DNA from 2 places in the Pigmentiphaga sp. CHJ604 genome. Region 2 is predicted to be linked to the other one. Evidence: predicted binding sites of a transcription regulator. Region 2 holds the regulator's gene; the other holds the start of a gene.

Region 1 (4,207 bases), 520 kb from region 2:
GATTGCTGCGCGTGAAGAAGTTGTAGGCCAGCACCGCCGGAATGGCGACCGCCAGGCCCAGGCCCGTCATGATCAGCGCCTCGCCCACCGGGCCGGCGATGCGGTCGATGGTGGCCGCGCCGCCCTGGCCGATGGACACCAGCGCATGGTAGACGCCCCACACCGTGCCGAACAGCCCGACGAAGGGAGCCGTCGACCCCACCGAGGCCAGCAGCGTCAGGCCGTTCTCGAGCTTGGCGGTTTCCTCGTCGATGACCTTGCGCATGGTGCGCGTGACGAAATCGGACTGCGAGCCCGCCTCTTCCAGCTTGGCCGCGCCGAACTTCGCGTGGTGCAGGCGGGCGTACAAGGCGTGGCTGGTCAGGTGCGAGAACGGATCGTTGGCGCCGTGCGTGGTGATTTCGCGGTCCACGGCCTCGAGCGAGGTCGCATTCCAGAAATGCTGCAGGAAGGTCTCGCCCTGCCGCCGCGAACGCATGTTCGCGATGGCCTTGACGACGATCAGGTACCAGGTCGCGAGCGACATCAGTACCAGGATGAAGAACAGCGCCTTGCCCAGACCGTCGGTCTGAGAGACGAAGTGCGCAAAGCCCAGGCTCGGGGTCTCGGTCATGTCAGTTCCTGAGAGTGAAATCGAACGGCACGATGGCGATCGCGGCGATCGCCATGCCGTTTTCGGTATACGGTTTGAAGCGGCCGCGCCGGGCGGCGTCCAGCGCCGCCTCGTCCAGCCGGTTGAATCCCGAGGATTTCTCCAGCGTGGCCTTGTCCACCAGTCCGCGGGTATTGATCAGCAGGCGCACCAGTACCTTGCCTTCTTCGCCCAGTCGTTTGGACGTGCGCGGATACTCGGGCATGGGCGGCGCCCCGAGGTATTCGATGCGGCCGACCAGCTTGGGCTCGGTGGACACAGGCGCCTGCGGCGCGGCCGTCCGGTCGGCAGGCTCGGGCTTGCCGCTGGGAGGCTGCGACACGGCGGGCGCCGGCGCGGGTGCGGGCGCCGGTTCCGGGGCGGGCTGCGACAAGGCGGTTTCGGAAGGAGGAGCCGGTTCGGGCGGCGGTGGCGCCGGCTTGGGGGGCGGCGGTTTGGGAACGGGCTTGGGAGTGGGCTTGGGAGGAACGGGCTTGGGCTCGGGCTTCGGAGCGGGAGGCGTGGGGGCCGGCGGCGCGGCCGCCACCTGGACCTGGGGCGCGATCTCGACGAACCGCACCTCGACCGTCTCGACCGGCTTGGCCACCTGCGGCTCGGCCTTGGCCACCAGCATCGCGCCGACCACTGCCACATGCAGAAGCACCACCGCGATGCCAGCGCCGACGCGCAGCCCGACGGGGGCTGGCGTATTCCAATGCAAGGTGGCACTCATTCGAATGAATCGCGTAGCAGACCGTGAAGGTCGCTACGATATCACAAATGCGACTTATTCGCAGTTAGGTAACAACAACGAGTAACAACAGCGGTGCGCCGGCTCGCCAGCCGCACGCACCGCCCCGGCTTCAATGCTCCATCGTCCGCACGATCAGGGCGTCGCAAGGCGTCAGATAGATCAGCCTTTCCGCCACGCTGCCTATCGCGGTCCGCAGCAGTCCCGTCAGGCCATGCGTCCCCACCACCAGCAGGTCGGCCGGATGATGGCGCACATAATCCGGCACCGCGCCCTCGGGCATCCCGTGCTGCAGCACCAGCCGCGTGCCGGGCTGCCCCGCCTGCGGCAGATTGTTCGCGATGAAGCCGTCGGCCAGGCGCTCGGCCGCCCGCTTCGCCGCCTCGATCTCGTCCTGGTCCGGGTCGGCCTTCAGCGTGGGATAGGCGTGGAACAAGGTCATCTGGGCGTCGGGAAAGAATGCCCGCGCCGCGTTCATCGCCTGCCGGGCGCCCTCGGAGAAATCCGTGGCCGCGACGACCTGCCGGTAGGGGCGATGGGGACGCTTCTTCACGATCAGGATGGGCAAGGTCGACTCGCGCGCCAGCTTCTCGACCGTGGAGCCCAGCAGCAGCCGGCCCAGCGTCTCGTCGCGCGCCACCCCGGTCACGATCAGGTCGCATTGCCGGCTGCGGGCGGTACGCTGGATCACCTCGACCGGATTGCCGGTCTCCAGCACCAATTCCATCGGCACGTCCACTTCGCCCACGATGTCGCGCAGGGCGCGCTCGGCCGCTTCCATGTCCGCTTCGCGGTTGCGCGCCATCAGCCGCTCGATCAGCGGCGACTCTTCGATGACGTGGAGCACGACCAGCTTGCAGCGCCGCTGGCGGGCGATGTCGATCGCGCGGTCCAGTGCGCGGTCGCCGCGCGCGCTCAAGTCGGTGGCAAGCAAGATGCTGCAAGTATCGATACCCATGCTGGCATTCCAATGTTGGGGAAACCCATCGTGCCATGAAGCCGGCCCGCACGAACCATCCGAGTTTGGCCGGGCTTGACCTGGATCAACCTCGCGTCACGGGCACGGCTCGAAACAAGGGTATTCCCCTATCAAGAAGTTGATCCGACCCCAAAATGAAACCCATCGTAACAAAATGTGGATATCATCCACGCTCACGGGAAATTCGGAATTTGAGGGGCAAATGGATATGCTTTTTGTGGCTTTGATTGTCCTGATATGTGCTATTTGCGTCACTTTCGTCATCAGGAATCGCCGCCGGGCGCGGCGCCTGGCGGAAATCGCGCGGCGCGGCGGCTCGCTTTGCCCGCGTTGCGGGCGCTACGTATCTCCCGGCGCCCAGGCCTGCCGGCACTGCCTGACCCCGGTACAAATGGCCACGGCGCGACAATGAAAAAAAGACCCCACCCGGCGCGGACGGTGCCCGCCTCCGGCGATCCGACCGAGGACGACAGGCTCCAGGATGTCTGGCCAGGTTGGACGGACGAGACGATTCCCGCCCTGTTCGCGCACCTCTATCTGTTTCGACTGGCTGCCCACATGGTCCTGTCGCCGGCGGAGCTGCGCGCCATCGCGGACAAGGTGGGGCAACTGGCCCGCGACCTGCGGACCATGAACGATCACGACGACGAGGAACCCGCCCCATGAACGCCACCCGGACGGCAAAGAAAAAGGGGCAGCCCGATGGGCTGCCCCTTTTTTTGATGGTGCCGGCAATAGGAGTCGAACCTACGACCTTCGCATTACGAATGCGCTGCTCTACCAACTGAGCTATGCCGGCGAAATCTTCCCGAAGCCTGTCTTTCCGACGCCCGCCTTCCCGACGCCACTTACGCCGCGTCTAAAAGGCATGTGCTTCAAGCTAGCCCGCTATTCTAGCAAAACTTTGCTGGCGTATTCAAATCCTATTCCGCATCCGGCTGCGCGTCGGGGTGGGCTGCCTGGAAGGCAGGCAGCGCGGCGCAATGATCGGCAATCCGCACTACCGTCGGCATGGCCGTCAGGTCCGACTTCAGGCGGCGGGCGTTGTAGACCTGCGGCACCAGGCACAGGTCGGCCAGCGTCGGCTGGTCGCCGTGGCAGCACAGCCCCGTCGCGGGCGAGTCGGCCAGCATGCGCTCGAGCGCGGCCAGGCCGCCCTCCACCCAATGTCGGTACCACTCGTCGCGCCCCTGCTGGTCGATGCCCAGGGGGCTCTTCAGATACTTCAGCACGCGCAGGTTGTTCAGCGGATGGATGTCGCAGGCGATGTCCAGCGCCAGCGCGCGGACGCGGGCACGCTCCGCCGGGGTGGCCGGCAGCAGCGCCGGCTGGGGATGCGTCTCTTCCAGGTATTCGATGATGGCCAGCGACTGGGTCAGGACATGGCCGCCATCCTCCAGCACCGGCACCAGGGCGGCCGGGCTCAGCCGGCGAAAATCCGGCTTCAGCTGCTGGCCGCCGTCCTTGAGCAGATGCACCGCGAGATAGTCGTACGGCAGCCCTTTCAGGGCCAGCGCGATGCGCACGCGATAGGCGGCGGAACTGCGGAAATAACTGTAGAGGCGCATGGAGGCTCCGTAGGACTACAGGCGGACGTTCTTGGACAAGCCCTTGGGCAGCGGGAAGGCGATACCTTCCTCGGCGCCGGCCAGCGTGCGCACCGAGGCCGCGCCCAGCTCCTTCAGGCGGGCGATGACCTGCTGCACCAGCACGTCGGGCGCCGAGGCGCCGGCCGTGACGCCCACCCGGCTGCGCCCTTCCAGCCAGGCCGGATCGATGTCGCCGGCGCCGTCGATCAGGTAGGCGGCCACGCCCTTGCGCTCGGCCACCTCGCGCAAGCGGTTGG
Region 2 (4,207 bases):
CCCCTGCTCAAGAGCGGCAAGCTGCGCGCGCTGGCGGTGACCAGTTCGTATCGCATCAAGCAGTTGCCCGACGTGCCCACCATGGCCGAGGCGGGCGTGCAGGACTTCGTCGTCACCAGCTGGCTGGGCATCTATGGCCCGGCGAAGATGCCGGCGGCCATCGTCGAGCAATTGGGGCGGGACATCGCCGAAGGGCTGCGCCAACCCGACATGACGGCCAGGCTGGAAGCGGCCGCGTTCGAGCCGCGGCCGCTGGATTCGGTGGAATTCGCGCGGGTGAACCAGTCCGAACTGGCGCGCTGGGACGCCATCGCCAAGCGCTCCAAGGTGGCGCTGGAGTTCGGCCAGTAGGGCCGCCTGGCCGTGCATTGTCTATTCGGGACCCGGCGGATATAGTCATGCTGCCATGGACATCAACAAGCTCGACCTGAATCTCCTGCTGGTATTCGAGGCGCTCTATCTCGAGCGCAACGTGACTCGCGCGGGGGAACGCGTCGGACTGTCCCAGCCGTCCATGAGCAATGCCCTGCTGCGCTTGCGCAACCAATGCAACGACCCGCTGTTCGTTCGCACGCAGGGCGGCATGGAGCCCACTTCGTACGCGTCCGAGCTGGCGGGCAGCGTGCTGCGGGCGTTGGAACTGGTGCGCAATGGCTTCGAGCAGGCCAGCGGATTCGATCCGGGCTCCAGCCAGCGCAGCTTCACGCTCCTGATGTCCGATTTTTCCCAGTTCCTGGTGTTGCCGCAGCTCGTGGCGCGCTTCAAGTCGTCCGCGCCGGGCATCAGCCTGGAGGTCAGCAGCCTGAGCAGGGAACACTACCGGGCGGCCCTGGAAAGCGGCGACGCCGATCTCGCCGTCGGCAACCTGCAGGAGCTGCAAAGCGGTTTCTACCAGCAGGGCCTGTTCGTCGACCAGCACGTCTGCGTGATGGGCAGCGGTTTCCTCAAGGCGGGCGAGGCGATCACGCTGGACGAGTACCTCGCGGCGCGGCACCTGGTGGTCACGGCCAACAAGACCGACCTGCAGATAGAGAAGGAGCTGGGCAAGCAGGGGCACCGGCGCGAAGTGGCGCTGCGCGTGCCCAACTACCTGGTGCTGCCCAAGATCCTGGCGCAGACGGACCTGATCGTCACGGTGCCCGAGGTCATCGCCCAGGCCATTACCGACGATGCCGCCGGAGCGACCTGGTCGCGGCTGCCCTTCCAGACCCCGCATACCCACATCCGCCAGTTCTGGCATGCGCGCTACCACCACGACAGCGCCAATACCTGGCTGCGCCGGCAGATCGCCGACCTGCACATAGGCGCCAGCCTGCGCAAGGTGGGGGCCGGCCCGACGCCGCCGGCGTGTCCCGAGGCGGCATGAACGGCCGCGCGGCTATTGCGCCAGCGCGACCAGGTGGCCCCAGTTCAGCCGCGATTGCAGATGGAAGTAGGTCATGGCCAGCCAGCCCTTGCGCATCCACGCGGTGACCGTGGCGTCGGGCAACTGGTCGAAGCGGGTCTCGTCCACCACCAGGAAGCCGTCCAGCGTGACGCGCTCGCCGCCTTGCAGGTCCACGGCCACCTGGCGCGGGATCAGCAGGTTCTCGGCCCGCAGGGCCGCGACGTAGTCGCGGGTCATCGCGAGCCCGGCCTGGAGTTCCCCCAGGAATTGCAGCATTTCCCCGACGACAGGAGAGGGTTGGCCATCCTCGAACAGGGGCTGGGCGTCGTCGGCGGCACTGCGCAGGTGGGCGGCATCCTCGTCCACGCACAGCGCGTAGCGCTGGCTGGCCGGGTCTTCCTGCAGGATGAACGGATAGCGCCGCAAATGGGCGGGAATGTAGCGGTTGGGCCGCCACCGCCCGGCGGCATCCACCAGGAGGTTCTGCGCGCTGCGCAGGCCCAGTACCGCCATGGGCATCTGTTCTTCGCCGGCGAACACGATGGGCAGGTCCCGCGCCGCCATCGCGAACTCCGTCGCCACCAGCGGCACGGCGGTCTGGCCGCGCGAGAAGGCGTAGCCGGCCTGGCGGTCGAGCCGCAGGTGGGCATGCCGTTGCGGGTCCAGCGCGCGGGCCTGGGCGAACATGGGGGCGTTGGCGCCCGCCTGGGGAGAGGTGGTCATCGGTATCCTGCTAGCAATGGGGGCCGGCCAGGCGCCGCAGCGCCGCCATGTCCACGATCTCGACCTGCTTCTGCTGGATGCGCAGCACGCCGGACTTGGCGAAACGCGAGAACAGACGGCTGACGGTCTCGAGGGTCAGTCCCAGGAAGTTGCCGATTTCCTCGCGGCTCATACGCAGCACGAACGCGGACGAGGAATAGCCGCGCGCGGCCAGGCGCTCCGACAGGCTGACCAGGAAGACGGCCAGCCGTTCCTCGGCGCGCATGGTACCCAGGGACAGCAGCATCTGCTGGTCTTGTTCGATCTCGCGACTCATCAGCCGCATGAGCTGGCGTTGCAGCGAGGGCAGGTGGTTGGCCAGCGAGGACAGGTCGCGCACCGGGATCACGCAGACCTCGCTGTCTTCCAGCGCGATGGCGGTCGAAGCATGGCTGTTGCGGCCCAGTCCGTCCAGCCCGACGATTTCGCCGGGCAGGTGAAAGCCGGTGATCTGCTGGCGGCCGTCCGCCAGTTCCAGATAGGTTTTCAGGGTGCCGAAGCGGATGCCATAGACGGCGTCCAGGCCGTCCTCGAAGCGAAAGAGGGATTCGCCCCGGGCGAGCCGCACGCGCTGCTGCACCAGTTCGTCCATTCGCCCGGCATCCTCGGCGGCCATGCCGACGGGCAGGCAGAACTGCCCCAGCCCGCAGGTCGAGCAGCGTATGGAGTCGAGGGTAAGCGGAATGCGTTTGGTCATGGCTGGTCTTTGTTCTGGGCCGGCCGCAGCGGCCTGGGCGGCGTCTGCCCTAAGGCAGGCGCTTGGCGTAGCTCTGCCGCAGCATGTCGATGAATACCCGGACGCGCAGCGGCAGGTGCTTGCGCTGAGGATACACGGCATAGATGGCGTTGGGGGGCGCGGCGAACTGGTCCAGCACCGTCACCAGGCGGCCTTCCTTCAGGTCGTCCTCGATTTCCCACAGCGATCGCCATGCCAGTCCCCGCCCGTCCAGAGTCCAGGCATGGAGCACGGCGCCGTCGGTGCATTCCAGCGTACCCGATATGCGCTGCGGCGTCGTCTTGCCATCGATGGTGAAGAGCCAGCCGCGTGCCTGGTTGACGCCGGTGCCGAAGGACAGGCAGTTGTGGCGCGCCAGGTCGGCGGGGTGTTCGGGCGTGCCGTGCCGGCGCAGGTAGGCGGGCGAGGCGACCACCATCCGGCGGTTGTCGGCCAGGCGCACGCTGACCATGCTGGAGTCGGCCAGATCGCCGATCCGGATGGCGCAGTCATAGCCTTCGTTGACCAGGTCCACCAGCCGGTCGCTCAGGTCCAGCGTCACCGTGATGCCGGGATAGGCGTCCAGCAGCCGGGGCAGCAGGGGCGCCACGTGGCGCCGGCCGAATCCGCCCGGGGCCGTGACGCGGAAGTGCCCCTTGGGATGTTCGCCGCCCGCCGCCACGCTGTTTTCGGCGTTCTCGAGCGACTGCAGGATCTGCTGGCATTCCTCGAAGAATTCCGTGCCCTCGGCGCTGAGCGAGATCTTGCGCGTGGTACGGATCAGCAGCTTGACCCCCAGCCTGGCTTCCAGCGCGTCGATGCGCCGGCCGATGACGGCGGGAGCGACTCCTTCGCTGCGTGCCGCGGCCGACAGGCTTCCGCGCACGACGGCCGAGACGAAGGATTCGATCTGCTTGAAGCGGTCCATGGGAGGCCGGGCGATTTATGCAAATTAGTAAATAATTTGCGCCCGATTTTAGCCTATTCTTAAAAACCGGAGGGGCCGGCGCATCAACCCTGAGGTTCGCGTTGCAGGACGCGGATCAACTGATCGATATCCAGCGGCTTGGTCAGGTGAAAGGCGAACCCGGCATCCAGGCAGCGGCGCACGTCGGACTCCATGCCGTAGCCCGTGAGCGCGACCGCGATCTGGTCGGCCTGAGGGGCATAGTGCCGCAGCACGTCGATGCCATCGCCATCGGGCAGCCCCATGTCGCTGACCAGGACGTCGTAGCGCTTGGCGTCGACGCAGCGGCAGGCTGCCGCCACGTTTTCCGCGACCTCGACCTCGTAGCCGTATTCGCTCAGCAGGAACTGCATGGCTTCGGCGGTATCGACGTTGT

The links. The regulator FNR, encoded in region 2, switches genes on or off when oxygen is low (the NO sensors DNR and NnrR bind a similar motif). The targets are predictions, from matches to a motif close to TTGATNNNNATCAA.
Region 1: a site for FNR is predicted at 2,416-2,429, ahead of R4823_RS18680 (universal stress protein). Genes of this name have one in related genera too.

The regions. Positions count from the first base shown of each region.
Region 1 is NZ_CP136998.1:3,874,705-3,878,911, forward strand. Features, by position in the region: partial or broken gene R4823_RS18670 (MotA/TolQ/ExbB proton channel family protein) at 1-604, opposite strand, end outside; gene R4823_RS18675 (energy transducer TonB) at 615-1,364, opposite strand; gene R4823_RS18680 (universal stress protein) at 1,495-2,340, opposite strand; gene R4823_RS18685 (hypothetical protein) at 2,770-3,027, shown strand; tRNA gene R4823_RS18690 (tRNA-Thr) at 3,085-3,160, opposite strand; gene maiA (maleylacetoacetate isomerase) at 3,285-3,929, opposite strand; gene ispH (4-hydroxy-3-methylbut-2-enyl diphosphate reductase) at 3,945-4,207, opposite strand, start outside.
Region 2 is NZ_CP136998.1:3,358,843-3,363,049, reverse strand. Features, by position in the region: gene R4823_RS16190 (tripartite tricarboxylate transporter substrate binding protein) at 1-351, shown strand, start outside; gene R4823_RS16185 (LysR family transcriptional regulator) at 407-1,366, shown strand; gene R4823_RS16180 (SapC family protein) at 1,379-2,110, opposite strand; gene fnr (fumarate/nitrate reduction transcriptional regulator Fnr) at 2,121-2,846, opposite strand; gene R4823_RS16170 (LysR family transcriptional regulator) at 2,896-3,792, opposite strand; gene R4823_RS16165 (response regulator) at 3,876-4,207, opposite strand, start outside.